Regions from separate parts of the Metabacillus sp. 113a genome, predicted to be linked through region 1. Evidence: riboswitches for the same ligand, from Rfam matches in the RefSeq annotation. Region 1 holds a riboswitch; the other holds the start of a gene.
The links. Region 1 has a riboswitch for lysine ahead of ACQCVE_RS09375 (amino acid permease). Riboswitches for the same ligand answer to the same signal wherever they lie in the genome.
Positions count from the first base shown of each region.

Region 2: another riboswitch for lysine. It lies ahead of ACQCVE_RS06845 (aspartate kinase); the one in region 1 lies ahead of ACQCVE_RS09375 (amino acid permease).

Region 1 is NZ_JBNILJ010000004.1:222,805-232,422, forward strand. It holds gene ACQCVE_RS09345 (EcsC family protein) at 1-800, opposite strand, end outside; partial or broken gene ACQCVE_RS09350 (DUF3970 family protein) at 1,056-1,142, shown strand; gene ACQCVE_RS09355 (GNAT family N-acetyltransferase) at 1,182-1,715, shown strand; gene fumC (class II fumarate hydratase) at 1,761-3,140, shown strand; gene ACQCVE_RS09365 (UDP-N-acetylmuramoyl-L-alanyl-D-glutamate--2,6-diaminopimelate ligase) at 3,342-4,811, shown strand; gene ACQCVE_RS09370 (D-alanyl-D-alanine carboxypeptidase family protein) at 4,969-6,135, shown strand; gene ACQCVE_RS09375 (amino acid permease) at 6,406-7,824, opposite strand; lysine riboswitch at 7,939-8,116, opposite strand; gene ACQCVE_RS09380 (twin-arginine translocase TatA/TatE family subunit) at 8,325-8,513, shown strand; gene ACQCVE_RS09385 (DUF6612 family protein) at 8,856-9,618, opposite strand, start outside.
Region 2 is NZ_JBNILJ010000003.1:116,889-126,506, forward strand. It holds gene ACQCVE_RS06840 (YslB family protein) at 68-523, shown strand; gene ACQCVE_RS06845 (aspartate kinase) at 681-1,910, opposite strand; lysine riboswitch at 2,029-2,208, opposite strand; gene uvrC (excinuclease ABC subunit UvrC) at 2,274-4,046, opposite strand; gene trxA (thioredoxin) at 4,306-4,620, opposite strand; gene ACQCVE_RS06860 (electron transfer flavoprotein subunit alpha/FixB family protein) at 4,952-5,929, opposite strand; gene ACQCVE_RS06865 (electron transfer flavoprotein subunit beta/FixA family protein) at 5,980-6,753, opposite strand; gene ACQCVE_RS06870 (enoyl-CoA hydratase) at 6,843-7,616, opposite strand; gene ACQCVE_RS06875 (TetR/AcrR family transcriptional regulator) at 7,636-8,226, opposite strand; gene ACQCVE_RS06880 (AMP-binding protein) at 8,360-9,618, opposite strand, start outside.

The sequences.
Region 1 (9,618 bases):
GTTTCTTCCAGCTCGTCCAGCCTTGCAAGGATTCTTCTTTTTTGGTAAAGCATTGTTCCAGTTTCGGCAAGTTCTTTAATCATGGAGCGATTCGTTAAAGCCCCAAACACCATTCCTGCAATCGGAATCATCTGAAGAAGCTTTTTGATTCCATATGTGTCTCTGTAGGAATACATGACTTCCCTCCACCCTTGAAGCTGGGAAAAGACTTCGGAGGAATCGGTTCTCTTATGAAATCCTGCCAGCTCATTTAGGATGGCCTGTTTTCCAACGATATCCGCTGAAGTAAATTGAAGGCATTTAACGATAAACACCCGCTCTTCTTTTTGCTTCGGATCATATCCGTGGGCAATCGCAATCTCCTGCAGAGTTTTAAGGGAGAGCCCCAAAATAACAGGGATATCCAAAGCGAGAGTGAACATTCCTCCAAATCCTGTAGAAGCTCCTTGAACCGTCGCAAGGTTGCCGCGTGACGCTCTGATTTCTTCACATACCTTTTTCATGTCTGCAACAGGGATCATTGCTGCTTCTTCGATCGTTTCAATTTCTCTCCCTGACTTTTCAGCCAGTTTATTGAGCATCATTTTCTCCTGAGTCAGGTACTTTCCTCCTGACTGAACGTAGCTGCCGATTTCATCCAGAAGAACTCCGATTTTTTTCTGCAGAAAAGCAGGGGTGATCCTGTCTAAAAGCTTAAAAGGGAGCCGGGTGATTTTTTCCCAGAACCATAAGCCCTGCTGATCTTTTTCCCATTTTTCCACTTCAGATAATGAGTGCTGCAGTAATTCTTTCGTTTCCATACAATCTCCCCCTTTTATGGTTAGTAGCTAATAGTACGTATATTCAATCGGCAGGTTTCAGTCTGTCCGATGTCCGGATGGGTTATGCTGCAGGATGAGAGCAGCAGGGACACATTCATTATAGCAGGTGGAGTCAGTAAGTACTCTGGACATTCGGGCTTGTACCCGTTAAGATGATGAAATCATAAAAGAAAAGGAAGATGTTTTTGGCTCAAATACGATTAATGGGCAGCAAGGAAGAACTGGAAGCTTTTCATATGTTCTTTTGAGAGAAATTATTCGGTTTCTTATACATCAAAAGAGTATGGCAGAACAAATCCTAAATACAAACACTCTAAGGATGAGCGGGTTTTTAAAAAACAAGTCTATGGGAGAGTAACCATGAAAAGAATAGGGGAGAGAGTCCGGCTTAGGGAATTGGAAGAAAAGGATGCGGAGCAGCTGTACCCGATTTGGTCTGATCCGGAAGTGGTCCGTTATTTAAATATGCAGGCAGCAGGCACGATAACCGAAGTCAGATCCATGATCTATATTCTTCGGTCACTCTCGGGAAAGAGGAAAGCATTCCGGTGGTCAATTCTTGATCAGAATACGAACGAATTGCTCGGAACATGCGGATTTAACGAGTGGGATGAGGAAAATTCCAGAGGTGAAATTGGCTATGAGCTCGGCATGCCTTATTGGGGCCAGGGTTACATGGCAGAGGCGCTTCAATTGTTGTTTAATCTTTCCTTTAGAGAGATGGGGGCAAACAGGATTGAAGCAAAAGTCGTGCCCGATAATCTAAGTTCGATCGGTCTTCTCAAAAAGCTGAACTTCCGGTACGAGGGAAGGCTGAGGAAATACGAATGGATGAATGGGAAATTTCAGGACGTTGAGCTTTTTTCTTTGCTCAAAGAAGAAATGAGGGATTAAGCGGCAGGTTCATGGGGGAATGAATGAGGGGAGGGATCAATAATCATGCAAACAAGAATTGAGAAGGATACAATGGGGGAAATTGAGGTTCCGGCAGATAAAATGTGGGGAGCCCAGACACAGAGGAGCAAGGAGAACTTTAAAATCGGTACCGAAAAAATGCCGCTGGAAGTTATTTATGCATTTGCCGTTTTAAAACGAAGTGCGGCTGTTTCCAATGAAAAATTAGGAAAGCTTACGGCAGCAAAAGCAGAAGCGATTGTCCAGGCATGTGATGAAATTCTTGATGGGAAGTGGGACGAGCAGTTTCCGCTGGCAGTTTGGCAAACGGGAAGCGGCACTCAAAGCAATATGAATGTAAATGAGGTTGTCGCGAGAAGGGGCAATGAGATTCTTGGTGAAGGGGAAGCCAAAATCCATGCAAATGATGATGTGAACATGAGCCAGAGCTCAAACGATACGTTTCCGACTGCGATGCACATTGCCGCTTTAAGAGCGGTAAAAGACCAGCTCCTTCCTGCTGTGGAACAGCTCCAGAAGACGCTGGAGGAAAAATCCGGTCAGTTTCAGGACATCGTGAAAATTGGCCGGACTCATTTGCAGGATGCGACTCCGATTACACTTGGCCAGGAGATCAGCGGCTGGTCCTATATGCTTGAACGATCAAAGGGAATGATAGAAGAAGGTACTTCCCACTTGCTTAACCTTGCGATAGGAGGAACAGCTGTTGGAACCGGCATCAATGCCCATCCTGAATTTGGGGATGAAGCAGCTCAGGAAATTGCCAGGTATACAGGCTTCCCATTTATTTCTTCTGCGAATAAGTTCCATGCATTAACCTCTCACGATGAAATGGTTTATGCCCATGGAGCCATTAAAGGGCTGGCTGCCGATGCAATGAAAATTGCAAACGATGTGCGCTTTTTAGCCAGCGGCCCCAGATGCGGAATTGGCGAGCTGATTATTCCTGAAAATGAACCTGGAAGCTCCATCATGCCAGGGAAAGTCAACCCGACGCAAAGCGAGGCTTTAACAATGACGGCGGTTCAGGTAATGGGGAATGATGCAGCAATAGGCTTTGCAGCAAGCCAGGGGAACTTTGAATTAAATGTATATAAGCCGGTCATTTTGTATAACTTCCTTCAATCCGTCCGACTGCTTTCAGATGCCCTTCTTTCCTTTAATGAGCACTGTGCCAAAGGGATCCAGCCGAATCATGAGGTGATCGGCAAATACCTTAAAGAATCTCTCATGCTCGTTACGGCATTAAATCCGCACATCGGATATGAAAATGCAGCAAAAATTGCGAAGCATGCCCATAAAGAAGGTCTGACTTTAAAAGAATCGGCTTTGCAGCTTAATCTTCTTACTGAAAAGCAATTTGATGAATATGTCATTCCAGAGCAAATGACTAAACCGAAATAATGACCGTCTCTTATAGGGTGCTGTTTCTCAGAAGCAGCGCCCTTTTCCCATAAGCTTTCATACTCCGCTTCCATGCAATTTCCAGATTATAACTCAGGGTAAACCCTTTTTTCAGCAAATAATAAAATCACCCGGCAAGGATAAAAAACACAGGCGGATTTCGAACCATGTGAAAAAGATAAATGAAGGAGTTTCAACCTTATGAATTTACATCAGCTGCTTTTATCTTCATCCATCCGTCCCGAGCCTGAATTGGAAAATCTTAAATCCATTGAAATAAAAGGGATTACGTCCGATTCAAGATGCGTGAAGGCGGGAGATTTTTTTATTGCCATTTCGGGTCATGACCAGGATGGACACCAATATATCAACGCTGCGATTGAAGCAGGGGCTGTGGCTGTCGCTGGAGAAAAAGCACTTAATAACCTTCCTGTTCCCTATGTTCACCTGAACGACAGCAGAAAGCAGATGGCGGAAATGGCCATCGCTTTTTACGGCAATCCTCAGCAGAAACATAAAATGATCGGAATTACCGGAACGAACGGGAAAACCACGACTGCTTATATGATAAAACATATAGTAGAATCAGCGGGATATTCCTGCGCCCTTTTTGGTTCAATCGCCAATTACATAAATGGAAAATGGTACAGAGCCTCCAATACAACTCCGGACAGCCTCGAGCTTCAGAAATTGCTTCATCTGAGCAGGGATGAGTTTGCAGTGATGGAGGTTTCATCACATGGCATCAGCCAGCATCGCGTGGAAGGCCTTCAATTTGATTACGCGCTGTTTACGAACCTCGACCGGGATCATCTCGATTACCATGATACGATGGAGGAATATTTTCAAGTGAAGTCCCGGCTATTCGCCCAGATGTCCCCTGCAGGGAAGGCGATTGTTAATACGGATACACCGTGGGGAAGGAAGCTTACAGAAAATATAAAGGCAGAAGGACATGATGTTCTGACATTCGGGGAAGGCCTTGAAAATGACCTTAGTTTATCAGAATGGAAGGCAAATACGCTACCGTCTGCCATTTTTAAAGAAACTGAAAATAGAGGTCATTTTATCCAGCTTGCGATTCCAGGTCTTCATAACGTGTTTAATGCAGGACTGGCTTTTCTGGCAGCTCAACAAATCGGGATCGAATCGCGAGTGATTCAAGAGGCGCTGTTAAGCTTTTCCGGAGTTCCCGGCAGGAATGAGATGTATGTGCAGAAGGGCGAGCCTACCTGCATGGTCGATTATGCCCATACTCCTGACGCGCTGTATCATTGTCTGAAAACTGCAAGAGAATGCGGGGCAGAAAATGTTTATCACATTTTTGGCTTCAGGGGAGGGAGAGATGAATCAAAGCGCAGCGAAATGATTCAATTGTCCTCTGATTTGAGTGATGGATACATTCTGACACAGGATGATGCCAACGGTGTACCCGAGCATGAATTAATGGATGAATTAATCAGGCTTCAGGAAACATTCGGCAGTGAGAAGGGATCTCTTATTCCTGACCGTACTATGGCTATCAAGCATATGTTTAAGATTGCAAAACCAAAGGACTGGATTGTCGTTACGGGTAAGGGGGACGAGCCCTATCAGCAGCAATTTGAGCTGCCTGCAGCAACAGATGGAGAAACGATCCGGTATCTTCAAAAAAAACTGATTCAGAAATGAAAAAAAGGAACCCGGGATGCTGCAGGGTTCCTTTTTTTGTTTTCATCCATGTAAGAATATGCAGCGAATTCAATTAATTTACATTGTTTTCAGATTGTGAAGTTGATATTCTAGAAAAGGACTAACTATGAACGGAACAGATAAGGAGAGTAAATCCATGAAGCAGATCCTGCACACGATGATCGCGGCTTTCACACTATTCATTATCATGCACCCGGACAAAGCAAGCGGCATTAAGGATCCTGACCTTTCGCTGAAAAGTGAAGGAGCCGTTTTAATGGATGCAAAAACTGGGCGTATTTTATACGAAAAGAATGGTCATGCTTCTATGTACCCTGCGAGTATTACAAAAATCGCAACCGCTATTTATGCAATTGAAAACGGGGATTTGGATGAAATCGTAACAGTAAGTGAAAAGGCCAGGAATGCAGAAGGGACTAAAGTTTTTCTGGAAGAAGGAGAGCAGGTTCCTCTTAAACGGCTGATTCAGGGAATGCTGATTAACTCCGGAAATGATGCGGCAATTGCTATAGCTGAACATATGAGCGGAAATGTCGAGCAGTTTTCGAAGGATTTGAATGAATATTTACTAAAAGACGTTGGGGTTGAGCAAACGAACTTTGTAAATCCAAGCGGTCTGTTTGATCCGGACCATCGGACAACTGCAGCGGATATGGGCAAAATAACAAAGTATGCCATAAAGAATGAGCAATTTGCAGAAATTTTTGGAACAAAATCTATGGAATGGGAAGGGGAGACCTGGCAAACGACTCTTTTAACCCACCATAAAATGCTGAAGCAGCGGCCTTATGAAGGGGTGACGGGCGGAAAGAACGGGTTCGTGTCCCAATCAGGCTTTACCCTTGTTACAGCAGCGCAAAAAAATGGGTTAAGCTTAATTGCAGTAACACTAAAGTCCCCTAATGACAGTGGTACGTATAATGATACAGAAAAATTACTTGATTATGGATTTGGACACTTTGAAACGAAAGAAATCGCGCCTGCGGCTTCGCTTGTAAATGATAAAAAAGAACCGCTTCAACTAACGGAACCTATTCCCTATACTAAAGGCAAAGATGAAAAGGTGACAACAAAGATAAATCGGCTAAATGAGCTGGTTGTACACGGCGAGGATGGGCAGGAACTGGCTTCAGCAAAACTGGAACCCGCTATTCCGGAAGGCCAGGGCATCAGTCAAAATCTGCAGGAAAATAAAGAAGAAGAGGACAAGTACTTCAGCAGTCATTTTTTCCTGGCAGCAATTGCAGCCTTCCTTTTAGTGACCTTTATTAGCGGTACTTTATATTGGCAGACGAAAAGATAGCAAAAAGTCCATTAGGGCTTTTTGTTATACAGCTCAAAAATAGCGAACAGGACAGTATAACAAGATTATAAAGAAAGACATCCTGGAATAAAGATACTTAAAATCAGCTTAAAAGAATGGCTATCATGAGACATGGTGCTGATTGCCACAGTACCTGTTAATTGGAGCGGAAGGCTTACGCAAGCCTGCTGCAATCAAAAGCTGAGTTGAATAGAATAAGAAAAAGCCCGGGAATGCTTATTCAGCACTCCCGGGCTTTATTTTACAGATTTATAGTGTGCCGGAATCTGAATCCGGCTGTTTATGCTTCTTCCGATTAAGAAGAGGATACACAATCAGGCCTGCAAGGAAGAGACCGATGCCGAGGAAGAATGTCTTAAGGTCTGACGTTCCGGAGATGATAACGTACACACTGTAGATCAGCGCCAGTGAAGCAATCAATCCTTCTCTTACTCTGGATCCTTTGATTTCGCTGAACGTTTCGCCGTTTAAAACGAGCTTTAAATAATAGATAGAAGAAACAAGGTATGGAATCAGATAGGCAAGTGTAGCTGAAGTTGTAAGGAACGTGTAAGCTTCACTGATTGTGCCTGAGATAACTGAAAAGATAAACAGCTGTGACATGATATTGGTAATCGTGAGGGAAACCACAGGGCTTCCTTTTTTATTGTTTTTTCCGAATGCAGCCGGGAAAATTCCAGACTTGGCTGCCTGGTAGGCGACTTCTGAGCTCATTAAAATCCAGCCCAGAGTAGAACCGAATAAGGAGATAAGGGCAAGAATGGCCATCGCTGTCCCGCCGGCGTCTCCAAGGAAAAGAGCGAGAACATCAACAAATGGCTTGTCAGACTGCATTAATTCTTCTCTTGGAATAACACCCATTGTAAGCAATGTCGTAATCATATAAATGGATAGCGCAACCAGCAATCCAAAAATCGTTGCTTTTTTTACATCTGACTGGGAGCGGGCACGCCCGGACAGGATCACAGCCGATTCGATTCCTACAAAAGCCCAGAGGGTTGAAACAGCTGCAAGCTGTACCTGCTTAAAAAGTCCTTGTGGTTCCCCGTTTGATTGGACTTCGAAGTACCATTCTCCAGTGCTTGCTCCCTGAAATGCGAACAGGGCAGCGCCAATAAAGAGCATAAAGCCGATTACCTTCGATGCGGTAGCAGCAAAATTCAGCCGGCCTGCTGCATTCAAATTGTTCACAAGAATTGTATGAGTTCCCCATAATAAGATGGTGCAAACAGCAAAAGTAATCAGCCGGCCTTGTTCGATTTCCTGAGGCCCGACAGAAAAGAGGACGGTCGTATCTTTCATGATTGGAAGAAATGCCGATAAGTAACCTGCAAAGCTTGTGATGATGGCAACATTGCTGATCCAGTTTGCTACCCAGTAGCCCCACACCATACTAAATCCTGCAGCCTTTCCGGTTTTCTCTGATTTAAACATGGCCCTTGCGTAGCTTTGAGGCCCCCCGGTTAACTCCGGCTTTCTCACCGAAAGATTTCCAAATACGAGGGCAATCATTAAGACCCCGAGGCCGGTAACCAGCCATGCAGAGGCTACTCCCATAGGACTGGCCATTTGTGCAAGTGTGCTCGGAAGCATGAAAATGCCGGATCCGACCATATTTCCGATTACAAAAGCAGATAGCAGCCAAAAGCCCCATTTTTTTTGTTCCATTGTAAATCCTCCTTATATGATTTGCTGCTTAAAGGAAGATGGAGGACGTTATGCACATAAATAAAAAAGCATGGAGCAATCCATGCGTTTCCTATACATAGTCGCCTCAACCTATCTCCTGATAGCGCTCCGCGATGAATACTGCGGCAGTCCTGTATTTATTAAATACAGGCCCAGCAAGGACTGATGATTGGTATCAGCTTGCTTCGGCACCTTTTCCTTTCAACAGACATCAACAGCCCCAACGGCTTCAGCCCGGTTACTAATAATTGGTGCAACCTCTACCTCACCGAGATATGGAGTGAGGATTTTTCTTATTGAATTATGATACTTGAAAATGATAAATGATTTCATAAGAATCGTCAATGGAAACATCAGATTACCTTAACCTTCCACCTGCGAATCCGTCAGAAAATTATAAGTATTCTCTTGGTTTTTCCCAGTAAATCACCTATAATTTAATCAAGACTGACAAACTGTAACACAAAGGGGATTAGAATATGGGCAGTTTGGGATTTGGAGAAATCTTATTGATACTAGTGGTGGCACTGCTGCTGTTTGGACCAAAAAAGCTTCCGGAGCTTGGGAAAGCAGCAGGAAGAACGCTCCGGGAATTCAAAAATGCTACCCGCGGGATGATGGACGAGGATGAAGAAAAAGCAAAAAAGACAGATGAAAATCGTATCTAATAGATAGAAAATGAACCGGCATAAGGCAGCCGGTTCATTTTTTAATTGGCTATGTTAAAGCATGGGGCTGATTACTAAAACCTGTTGACTGAAAAGAAGGGCGTGAGCCTTTACGTTTGAGAGCGGCAGGATAGGGCAGATCCCGCTGCCGCATAGCGGCAAGGAGGCTTACCGCCCGCCCAAAGATAAACGAACGCCTGCTGGCTGTAATCAAAAGCTAAATTAACAGAGCCTTTTATTTAGATTGGATATCCGTATGGATAAGCTTTAAACGGGCTAACCATTTGACGGTGGGGGTTCTTCGCAGTCACACTAGTCCACCGGCAAGTCCAATTTGATTATTTACTCCATTGGCTGTGCAGAATCGGTTACTTCTTCAGGGACTTCCAGGTCATTCAGTTCATTGTACTTGCTGAACGTGCCATCGACTTTCTGATCGAGGGCAATGGTTTGGCCTTCAACATCTACTGTCATTGACATCATGACAGTTGTAGTATTCTGCAAGAAGGTCTCTTTATCAATTGAATAAGAGAGCTTTAAATCAGTTAATTCTGCAGATGCACCGTCTACGCCAAGAGAAGAAGTAATTTGATTAACCATATCTCCATAAAGATTTAGGAATTCTTCCTTCGGTTCATCAATAGAAATGATGTATTCACTGTCTTCTTCTTTGACCTTAATATCTCCTGCAACTTCTTGTAATCCTTCCAAATCAGCCGCCGGGTTTGATTGAGCTTCAGATCGTACCATTGGGTTATTAGGATCTGTGGCCATTACGGCCCACTCTCCGCCATTTTGAGATACATAAGAGTTGTCTTTGGTTACATATGATTCAAAAGAAAATTCAGACCCGTCTGCTGCAGATTTCGTTGTATTTACAGTGTGGATCAGCATTGGATCCATATTTTGCTCTATTTGCATAGAGGCATCCGTTTTGATTTCTTGCTGTCCATCATCAACAGTCTGGTCCACTGTCATTTCACTGGAGAAGCTCTTCACATCTTCATAAGCCGCAATCGACTTTTCCAAAACCTGTTCTGCAGTTAATTCTTCTGCAGGCTGTTCTTCTGATTTTTCTGTTTCTTCCGCTGCAGGCTCCTCAGCT
Region 2 (9,618 bases), on a different contig from region 1:
TCCTTTTATTTCATGTTAATAGCCTACGGTCTTGATATATAATGAGCATAGAGAGAGGGGAAATGAAATGAAAACGACACGTAATCAAGTAGAGGCTGAAAAGTATGAGGAGCTGTCAGTCCCTGCTTTTGGCCATGAAATGCTGCGGGAGATCCTTCTTCCCGAAATCCTTGGTCAGGAGTATCCTTCTTTGCTTTACTGGGCCGGCAGAAAGCTTGCAAGGCACTTTCCGCTGGAAACTGCAGAGGAGCTTCCCCGTTTTTTTCTTCAATCCGGATGGGGGACACTGACACTCTTACATAGAAAACAGGGAGAAATGGAGTTTGAATTGACCTCCGACCTGATCCTGACCCGCTTTCAAGCTCAAAAGGAGCCATCCTTCCAGCTGGAGGCCGGTTTTCTGGCAGAGCAGGTTCAGACAATCGGGAAGCATGCGGCTGAGGCCTACGAGCAGGTAAAACGCCGCTCCGGCAAGGTAATCTTGACCGTTAAATGGGATAAAAAGGACATGATCACAGATTGACCGGAAGCCATGATTTTTGGATCCCGGCTTAACCTGGCTGTCTGTAAAGCAAGGGTGCACCTAAAGGAAGAGCCCGGGAATGCTTGGTGAAAAGCATTCCCGGGTTCTTTTTTGTTCGTGCTTCGAACAGGATGAAGATGTCTTTTGATTCTGTTTATTAAACCGGCGCCTTTTTGCCGGATAGCTCGAATGCTTCATGAAGCGCTTCAACTGCCCTCACCATATCATCCTGCTCAATTACAGTGGATACCTTAATTTCAGAGGTGCTCACCATTTTCACTTCAATGCCCTCCTTGGCGAGCACCGAAAACATCCCTGCCGCCACCCCGGGATTGGAAACCATGCCGGAACCGACAATGGAAACCTTGGATAAGCCTTTTTCCGATTCAATTTTCTTGAACCTTAATTTTTTCTTATGAGTCTCAAGCACATCGATCGTTTCTTCCAGATCATTTGTTTTTACTGAGAAAGAAATCGTGCCGTTCTCTTTATCTGTCAGACTTTGAATGATGATGTCCACGTTTACCCCATGCTCCGCCAGTGTCGTAAATATAGTCGAAAGGGTGCTTAAATCATTCGGCAGGCCGCAAACGGACACTCTTGTTACCTGGTCCTCAAATGCAATTCCTTTAACAATTAAATTTTCTTCCAATGCACTTTCCTCCTCAATAAGCGTTCCCCGCTCGTCCTGCATACTGGAACGCACTTCCAGTGGAACCTGATAATTTTTTGCAAACTCTACTGCTCTTGGATGAAGAACACCCGCACCAAGATTTGCCAGCTCCAGCATTTCGTCATAGGATAGGCCGGCAAGCTTTCTTGCTCCTTGGATATAGCGCGGATCGGTCGTATAGACCCCCGTCACATCGGTATAAATGTCGCATTTATCTGCCTTCAGCGCCGCTGCAAGGGCAACAGCTGTTGTATCCGAACCGCCTCTTCCCAATGTTGTAATTTCCCCGTTTTCATCTCTCCCCTGAAAACCTGCTGCCACAACGATTTTCCCCCGGGTCAGCTCTTCTGTAATGCGGTCATCTTCAATGCGGGTTATGCGTGCATTTCCATGCCGGGATTCAGTGAAGATTCCCGCCTGGCCTCCGGTCAAGGAAACGGCTTCATAGCCCTTGGCCTGGAGAGCCATCGCTAGTAAAGAAATCGTGATCTGTTCCCCTGTAGTCAGCAGCATATCCATTTCTCTTTTGTCCGGCTTCGATGAAAGTTCCCCCGCAAGCGATACGAGCTGATCGGTTGTTTTCCCCATGGCCGAAACGACGACCACCAGGTCATGGCCATTTTCTTTTTCCTGGATTACTCTTTTTGCAACATTCAAAATTCGATCTGCAGATCCTACGGATGTTCCTCCAAATTTTTGTACGATCAGTCCCACGTTATCGCTCCTCTAGGTCAATGGTATATCGCAAGTTCTTTCAGATAAGAGCCCAAAATAAAAAGCAATGGGATGCCCCTCCCATTGCTTGCATAAACGAAAAAATTCTCCGCCCATACAATGAGATAGCTCTCCAAGAATAAAAATCTTGACAGCCCTGCATTTATTCAATGCAAAACCAGAAGAATCAGCAATGGCACCTTTTCCTCTTCGGCGGCGCTCCCCTTTCGGCATACATAAACGGAAAACCATTTTCCTGCTTATGCCTACTATTGAAGTCCGCACCTCTATCGTCATTTAACGAACTAAACGACCTGATTAAATTAGTTTGTATTCTATCAGAGGATTAGGAAAAGCACAAGTCTATTCTTTTAACTTTTCATATATCAGCTCTGCAGCCGCATAAGGAACACCGGCTTCTTTAATCTGCTCAACGGTCGCTTCCTTCATTTTTTTAACAGAGCCGAAATGCTTCAGCAGCATCTTCCTCCGCTTTTCCCCGATGCCGGGGATTTCATCCAATATGGATTGAATCGCGTTTTTTCCGCGGAGCTGTCTGTGGAACGTGATCGCAAAGCGATGGACCTCATCCTGAATCCGCTGCAGCAGATAGAACTCCTGTGAGCTGCGTTCGAGCTGAACAAGCTCAAGCGGGTCTCCAATCATCAAATTGGAAGTCCTGTGCTTATCATCTTTTACAAGGCCGGATACTGGTATTTGCAGAGACAGCTCATTCTCAAGAACATCTTTTGCTGCAGAAATCTGCCCCTTTCCTCCATCAATCACGATAAGATCGGGAAGAGGAAGGTTTTCTTTCAATGCACGGGAATACCTTCTCCGGACCACCTCTCTCATGGACTCATAATCATCAGGCCCGGTAACAGTCCGGATTTTATACTTACGGTACTCTTTTTTGGCCGGTTTCCCATCGATAAAAACAACCATTGCGGAAACTGGATCAGACCCTTGAATGTTTGAGTTGTCAAACGCTTCGATCCGGATTGGCACGGCGATTCCCAGCTTATCGCCGAGATTCTCGATGGCCTTAATTGTCCGCTCTTCATCCCGCTCGATTAACGAAAATTTCTCGCGGAGTGCAATTTTCGCATTTTTGTGAGCGAGCATCAGCAAGTCCTTCTTCGCACCGCGCTTCGGCTGGACCGCGCGCACATTCAGAAGCTGCTCCGCCAATTCCAGATCAGCGCTGTCCGGAATCATGATTTCCTTCGGCAGGAAATGATTGCTCTGCTGATAAAACTGGCCCAGGAATGTCAGAAATTCTTCATCCGGTTCATTATAGATTGGAAACATCGAAATATCCCGTTCAATCAGCTTGCCTTGCCGGACAAAAAATACTTGTACACACATCCAGCCCTTATCAAAAGCATAAGCAAACACATCCCGGTCCACAAAATCCGTCATCGACATCTTCTGCTTCTCCATTGTCGCTTCAATATGGACGATCTGATCCCTGTACTCCTTTGCCCGCTCAAAATCCATAGCCTCTGAAGCTTTATACATCTTATCGGTTAAATCCTTTTTAATCTCCTTGTACCCGCCGTTTAAAAACCGGCTGATCTCCTCAACCATTTTCCGGTTTGTTTCTTCCGTTACTGTATATACACAAGGGGCAAGACACTGCCCCATATGGTAATACAGGCAGACGCGGTCTGGCAGAGTGTTGCATTTCCTCAGCGGATACAGCCGGTCCAGCAGCTTTTTCGTTTCACGGGCTGCCTGGACATTTGGGTAAGGGCCGAAATATTTCCCCCGGTCTTTTTTGATTTTCCGCGTAACAATCAGCCGAGGATGGCGTTCACCGGTTATTTTTATAAATGGAAAGGACTTATCATCCTTGAGCATCACATTATATTTTGGATCGTATTTTTTAATCAGATTCATTTCTAAAATAAGGGCTTCGATATTAGAGGACGTCACAATGTATTCAAAATCCTCAATTTCATTGACAAGCCTTTGCGTCTTCCCGTCATGAGAGCCGCTGAAGTAAGAACGGACACGGTTCTTTAATACTTTGGCTTTCCCGACATAAATAATGGTCCCCTGTCTGTCCTTCATGAGGTAGCAGCCTGGCTGATCGGGAAGAATGGCTAATTTTTCTCTGATTTTGTCTTTCATATAACCACTTCCATCCAGTCATTTGCCTTATATTGTACGATATATATAGGAAAATTACTAAGAATAGCGCTGGAAACAGTGTCAGGCGCAGAGTATTGGCCCGAGGAGGCAATTTCCGATCAGATACCGGTGGTGTCGGAAAAACGGACGGCAGCGGGAATGGCGCCCATCTTCTACACGAGCGGTTCCCCATGATGCAGCCCTCCTGCAAAAAAATAAAAAAACCAGACCAATAAATCAGCCTGGTTCCTTATTTCAATTAAGCGTGTTTATTAAGTAATTCAGCAAGAGCTTCTTTCGGCTGATATCCAACCGCTTTATCCACTACTTCTCCATTTTTGAAAACGAGAAGAGTCGGGATGCTCATTACGCCGTACTTACCAGCAGTTTCCTGGTTTTCATCAACATCAAGCTTAACGATTTTCACTTTGTCACCCATGTCTTGGTCAAGCTCTTCCAGTACTGGGGCAATCATTTTGCAAGGTCCGCACCATGGAGCCCAAAAATCTGCAAGAACAACGCCTTCTCCAGTCTCAGCAGAGAAGTTTTGATCCGTTACGTGTGAAATAGCCATGTAGAATTCCTCCTAAATCTTTAAGAATATGCACTTAGTATAGCACCTTCCTGTAAGGCGTGCTAAGATTTTGCCTCGAAGTCATTATACCCAATCCTAGCAGGAATAACCCGGTTCGGTACTGGTATCGCTTGACGCGCTGGAAGGGGACTGTATTAATTCTTATCTTCCTTAAGGTATACATATGTATGCGTAAGCTTGTGCCATTACACCTTCGACATCAGACCGTTTTTCCTGTCCGCTTGAAATCGGGTGAATGATCCTTCCTGACACAAGGTTTAAATAACATTAGAGCCCCCGCAAACAGGCTTTTTGCGGGGGCTGCACTGGCTTATGAATGAACTTTAAGCTTTTTAAACTCTTCGGTCAGCAGGGGGACGACCTCAAACAGGTCCCCGACAATGCCGTAGTCCGCTACTTTAAATATATTGGCTTCTGGATCCTTGTTGATGGCAACGATGACTTTGGAGTTGGACATTCCAGCCAAGTGCTGGATGGCTCCGGATACGCCGCACGCAATATAAAGGTCCGGCGTGACCACTTTACCCGTCTGGCCAATTTGAAGGGAGTAATCGCAATAATCTGCATCACAAGCTCCGCGGGATGCCCCGACAGCGCCCCCTAAAACATCTGCCAGTTCCTTAAGCGGATTAAAGCCTTCTGTGCTCTTAACGCCTCTTCCTCCCGCAACAATCACTTTAGCTTCAGAAAGGTCTACTCCCTCCGTTGCTTTGCGGATCACATCTTTAACAATTGTGCGCAAATCTTTAATATCGGCTGCTGCTGTTTGAACCTCACCTGATCTGGATTCGTCTTTTTCAAGCGGGGCAATATTATTCGGACGGATTGACGCGAAAATCATGCCATCCGTTACGATCACTTTTTCAAATGCCTTTCCGGAGTAGATAGGGCGGGTAAAGACAATATTGCCTCCAGCCTCCTCTACGTTAATCGCATCCGAAACCAGTCCCGTATTTAGTTTTGCTGCAATTTTAGGCGAGAGATCCTTTCCGAGGGCAGTATGCCCAAACACCATTCCTTCCGGATTTTCCTGCTCTATGACCGTCATCAGAGCCTGTGAAAACCCATCCGGTGTGTAAGCTGAAAGCTTCTCATTTTCTACAGCTATGACACGGTCCGCACCGTATTGAATCATTTCTTCCCCAAGACCGGATACTTGATTCCCTATAAGAACAGCTACAATTTCTCCGCCCTCCGCAACAATTTTCCCGGCAGCAATCGCTTCGAAGGATACATTTCTCAATGACTGATCTCGTGATTCTCCCAATACTAGAACTTTTCTTGCCATTTTCATTTCCCCCTATTTCTCCGTATTCCCTTGCCTGTCATGAATTCCAATCAGATGACCTTAGCTTCGTTCCTAAGCAGGCTGACAAGCTCCTTAACCTGCTCGTCCAATTCCCCTTGAAGGACTTTTCCAGCTTCTTTTTTCGCAGGCATAAAAATTTCAATTGTTTTTGTTTTTGGTTCAACATCGTCCTCTTCAATGTCCAAATCATCCAGCTCCAGTTCATCAAGCGGCTTCTTTTTCGCCTTCATGATGCCGGGCAATGACGGATAGCGAGGCTCATTTAATCCTTGCTGTGCCGTAACGAGCAAAGGAAGAGCTGTTTCGATGATCTCAGAATCACCTTCAACATCCCGTGTAACAGTTGCTTTACTGCCCTCAATCTCAAGCTTTGTAATGGTTGTTACATAGGAGATATCTAGCAGCTCCGCAAGACGGGGGCCAACCTGTCCCGAGCCTCCATCGATGGCAACATTTCCTCCTAGAATCAAATCTGCATTTTTGTCCTTTAAATATTCCGAGAGAATCTTGGCAGAAGTGAACTGATCTCCATCCTCCAGATCATCTTCCGTATTGATCAGCACAGCTTTATCGCATCCCATCGCCAAAGCTGTACGAAGTTCCTTCTCAGCCTCTTCCCCGCCAATCGTTACAACGGTTACCTCGCCGCCCTGGGCGTCTCTGATCTGAATAGCTTCTTCAATCGCATACTCGTCGTACGGATTGATGATAAATTCTGCTCCATCCTCTTGGATTCTTCCGTTGCTGATGGAAATTTTTTCTTCTGTGTCAAAAGTCCGTTTCATCATTACAAAAATATTCATTTCTCCATCCCCCTGTTTCGCATGTTCATTGCTTAAAACGCCTATTTGAATACGCTTCCATTGTACGGCCGGGGAAAGCCCCCGTCCAATCATTCTCCCTTGAACTGAGGCGGGCGCTTTTCAAGAAACGCCTGAATTCCCTCTTTAGCATCCTGCTTATCAAATACTTCTCCAAACAGGGCTGCTTCTCTTGCCATCCCTTCCTGGTAAGAAGAAGACTTCCGGATATTCAGCAATTCGATAACAGCTTTGAGGGTATTTGGGCTTTTTAAAGCCATTTTTCCTGCCAGCTGTTTAGCTTCATGCAGCAGCATCTCATCCTGCACTGCCTTGTTGGCGAGTCCAAGCTGCGCAGCTTCTGCTCCGGTGATCGGCTCGCTTGTAGCCATCATTTCGAGAGCCTTTGCTTCTCCAACATAGCGCGGAAGACGCTGAGTCCCTCCAAAGCCGGGAACAAGGCCGAGCTGCAATTCAGGAAGGCCGAGCTTTGCATTTTCAGTAACGATTCGGATATGGCAGGACATGGCAAGCTCGAGACCGCCTCCAAGAGCTGCTCCATGGATGGCAGCAATCACCGGCTTGCGGAAGCTTTCAATCCTATCGAACAGTTCCTGTCCTTTAGCTGCCAGCCTCGAAAATTCCTTTCCAGACTCGACCTTTGTAAATTCTTTAATGTCAGCCCCTGCGGAAAAAAATTTCCCCTCTCCATACAGCAAAATGGCCCGGATCGAAGGGTCATGTTCCGCATCCTCTATAAATGCAGCCAGCTCCTCTAAAACATAGGAACCAAGTGCATTGGCAGGAGGATTATCAATTTTCACGATAGCGACGTATTCTTCTTTTTGTACGGATAAATATCCCACTGTACATCCTCCTGAATGGTTAAGATTGATTGTTTCCAAAGCCATGGACAATCATATGATGAACCTTTCCGGCTAAAGCCATCAGGTCATACTTTTCTTCATTCATTACCCAGGTGGTGACGATTTCGTCGATGGTCCCGAAAATCATTTGTCTTGCAAGCCGCAAGTCGAGATCTTCCCTGAACTCCCCGGACTCAATCCCCGTTTGAATGATGGAATCTACAACATTCAAGTATCCTTTTAGAACTTCATTGATTCTTAATCTGAGATCCTTGTTTGACTGTCTGAGCTCCAGCTGGGTAACGATCGCCAGATGGTGATCTTCTGAAAGGAGCGAAAAATGCTTTTCAATCAGGACGTACAGCTTATCAGCCGCTCTGGATTTCCCTGACGTTTCCCCTTGAATCTTTTCGATGAAGAGGCCCATTTTTTCTTTAAATAGAGAAACCAGAATATCCTCTTTGTTTTTAAAGTATAAATAAATGGTCCCGTCTGCTACACCGGCTTGCTTTGCGATTTTGGAAACCTGGGCTTGATGATAGCCGTTTTCAGCAATCACAATCACTGCCGCGTCAATAATCTGTTTATATTTCGGTTTGTTTTGTTTCAATGGACTACCTTCCTTTTCGAAAATGAATGAATCATCATTCATATTTCCATAATAGTAAATCCTTCAGGAAGTGTCAAGCATTATGATGGGGCAAGGGAAATTTCTTCAAAGAGAAATTCCCCTCGAACGTTCCTTAATTTGCGTTCTTTAGTTTTTCCTTTTCTTCCTCAACAAGCGTCCTTCTTAAAATTTTTCCTACGGCCGTTTTAGGAAGCTCGCTCCTGAACTCATATATTCTAGGGACTTTGTAGGCGGCAAGGTGTTTTCTGGAAAAAGTGTCCAGCTCTTCCTCTGAAATTTTTGCTCCATCCTTCGGCACTACATAGGCTTTAACCGTTTCTCCGCGATATGGGTCAGGAACCCCGGCTACCACTACTTCCTGTATTTTATCATATTCATAGAGAATTTCTTCTACCTCGCGGGGGTAAATATTATAGCCGCCAGCAATAATCATGTCTTTTTTCCGGTCAACTATATAAAAATAACCCTCTTCATCCATATAGCCAATGTCTCCTGTAAACAGCCAGCCATCCTTCAATACGGCTTCCGTTTCCTCAGGCTTGCCCCAGTAGCCCTTCATAACCTGGGGACCGCGAACGATAAGCTCACCCTTCTCCCCCGGTTCTGCCTGGCTGCCCGTTTCCTGTGACAGAATCATCGCATCTGTATTCGGCCAAGGAACGCCGATGCTGCCTCTTTTCCTGCGTCCCCATAGAAAATTAGAGTGAGTCACAGGGGATGCTTCAGACAGTCCATAGCCTTCTACAAGCTTTCCGCCCGTTTCGTTTTCGAACCGTTCCTGTACTTCAACCGGCAGCGGAGCAGAGCCGCTGATGCAGCTTTGAACAGAGGATAGGTCGTATTCTTTTAAATCCGGATGGTTCAGCAAAGCGATATAGATTGTCGGAGCTCCCGGAAAAAGCGTAGGCTTTTCTTTATGAATAGCCTTAAGCGTGTCTGTGGCATCAAATTTGGGCAAAAGAATCATATTGTAGCCCTCAGTAATCGATAAATGCATAACGGTTGTCATTCCATACACATGGAAGAACGGCAGAAGACCTAAAACCTTTTCCTCTCCGTGCCGGCAATTGTACATCCATGCCGAGCACATGACCGTGTTTGCCGCTATATTCTTGTGCGTTAGCATTACACCTTTTGGAAAACCGGTCGTGCCTCCTGTGTATTGAAGCAGGGCGATGTCTTCAACCGGATCTGCAGCCACGCTGGAAAACTCAGCCGGAGACTCTTTCATGATGACAGAGAATAGATGGGTCGTTCCTCCGTGCTTAACATCTACTTTTACCTTTGTTTGCTTGCGCTGAACAAATGGATAAAGCAGATTTTTAGGAAAAGGAAGGTAATCCTGAATCTTTGTCACGATGACGTGCTTCA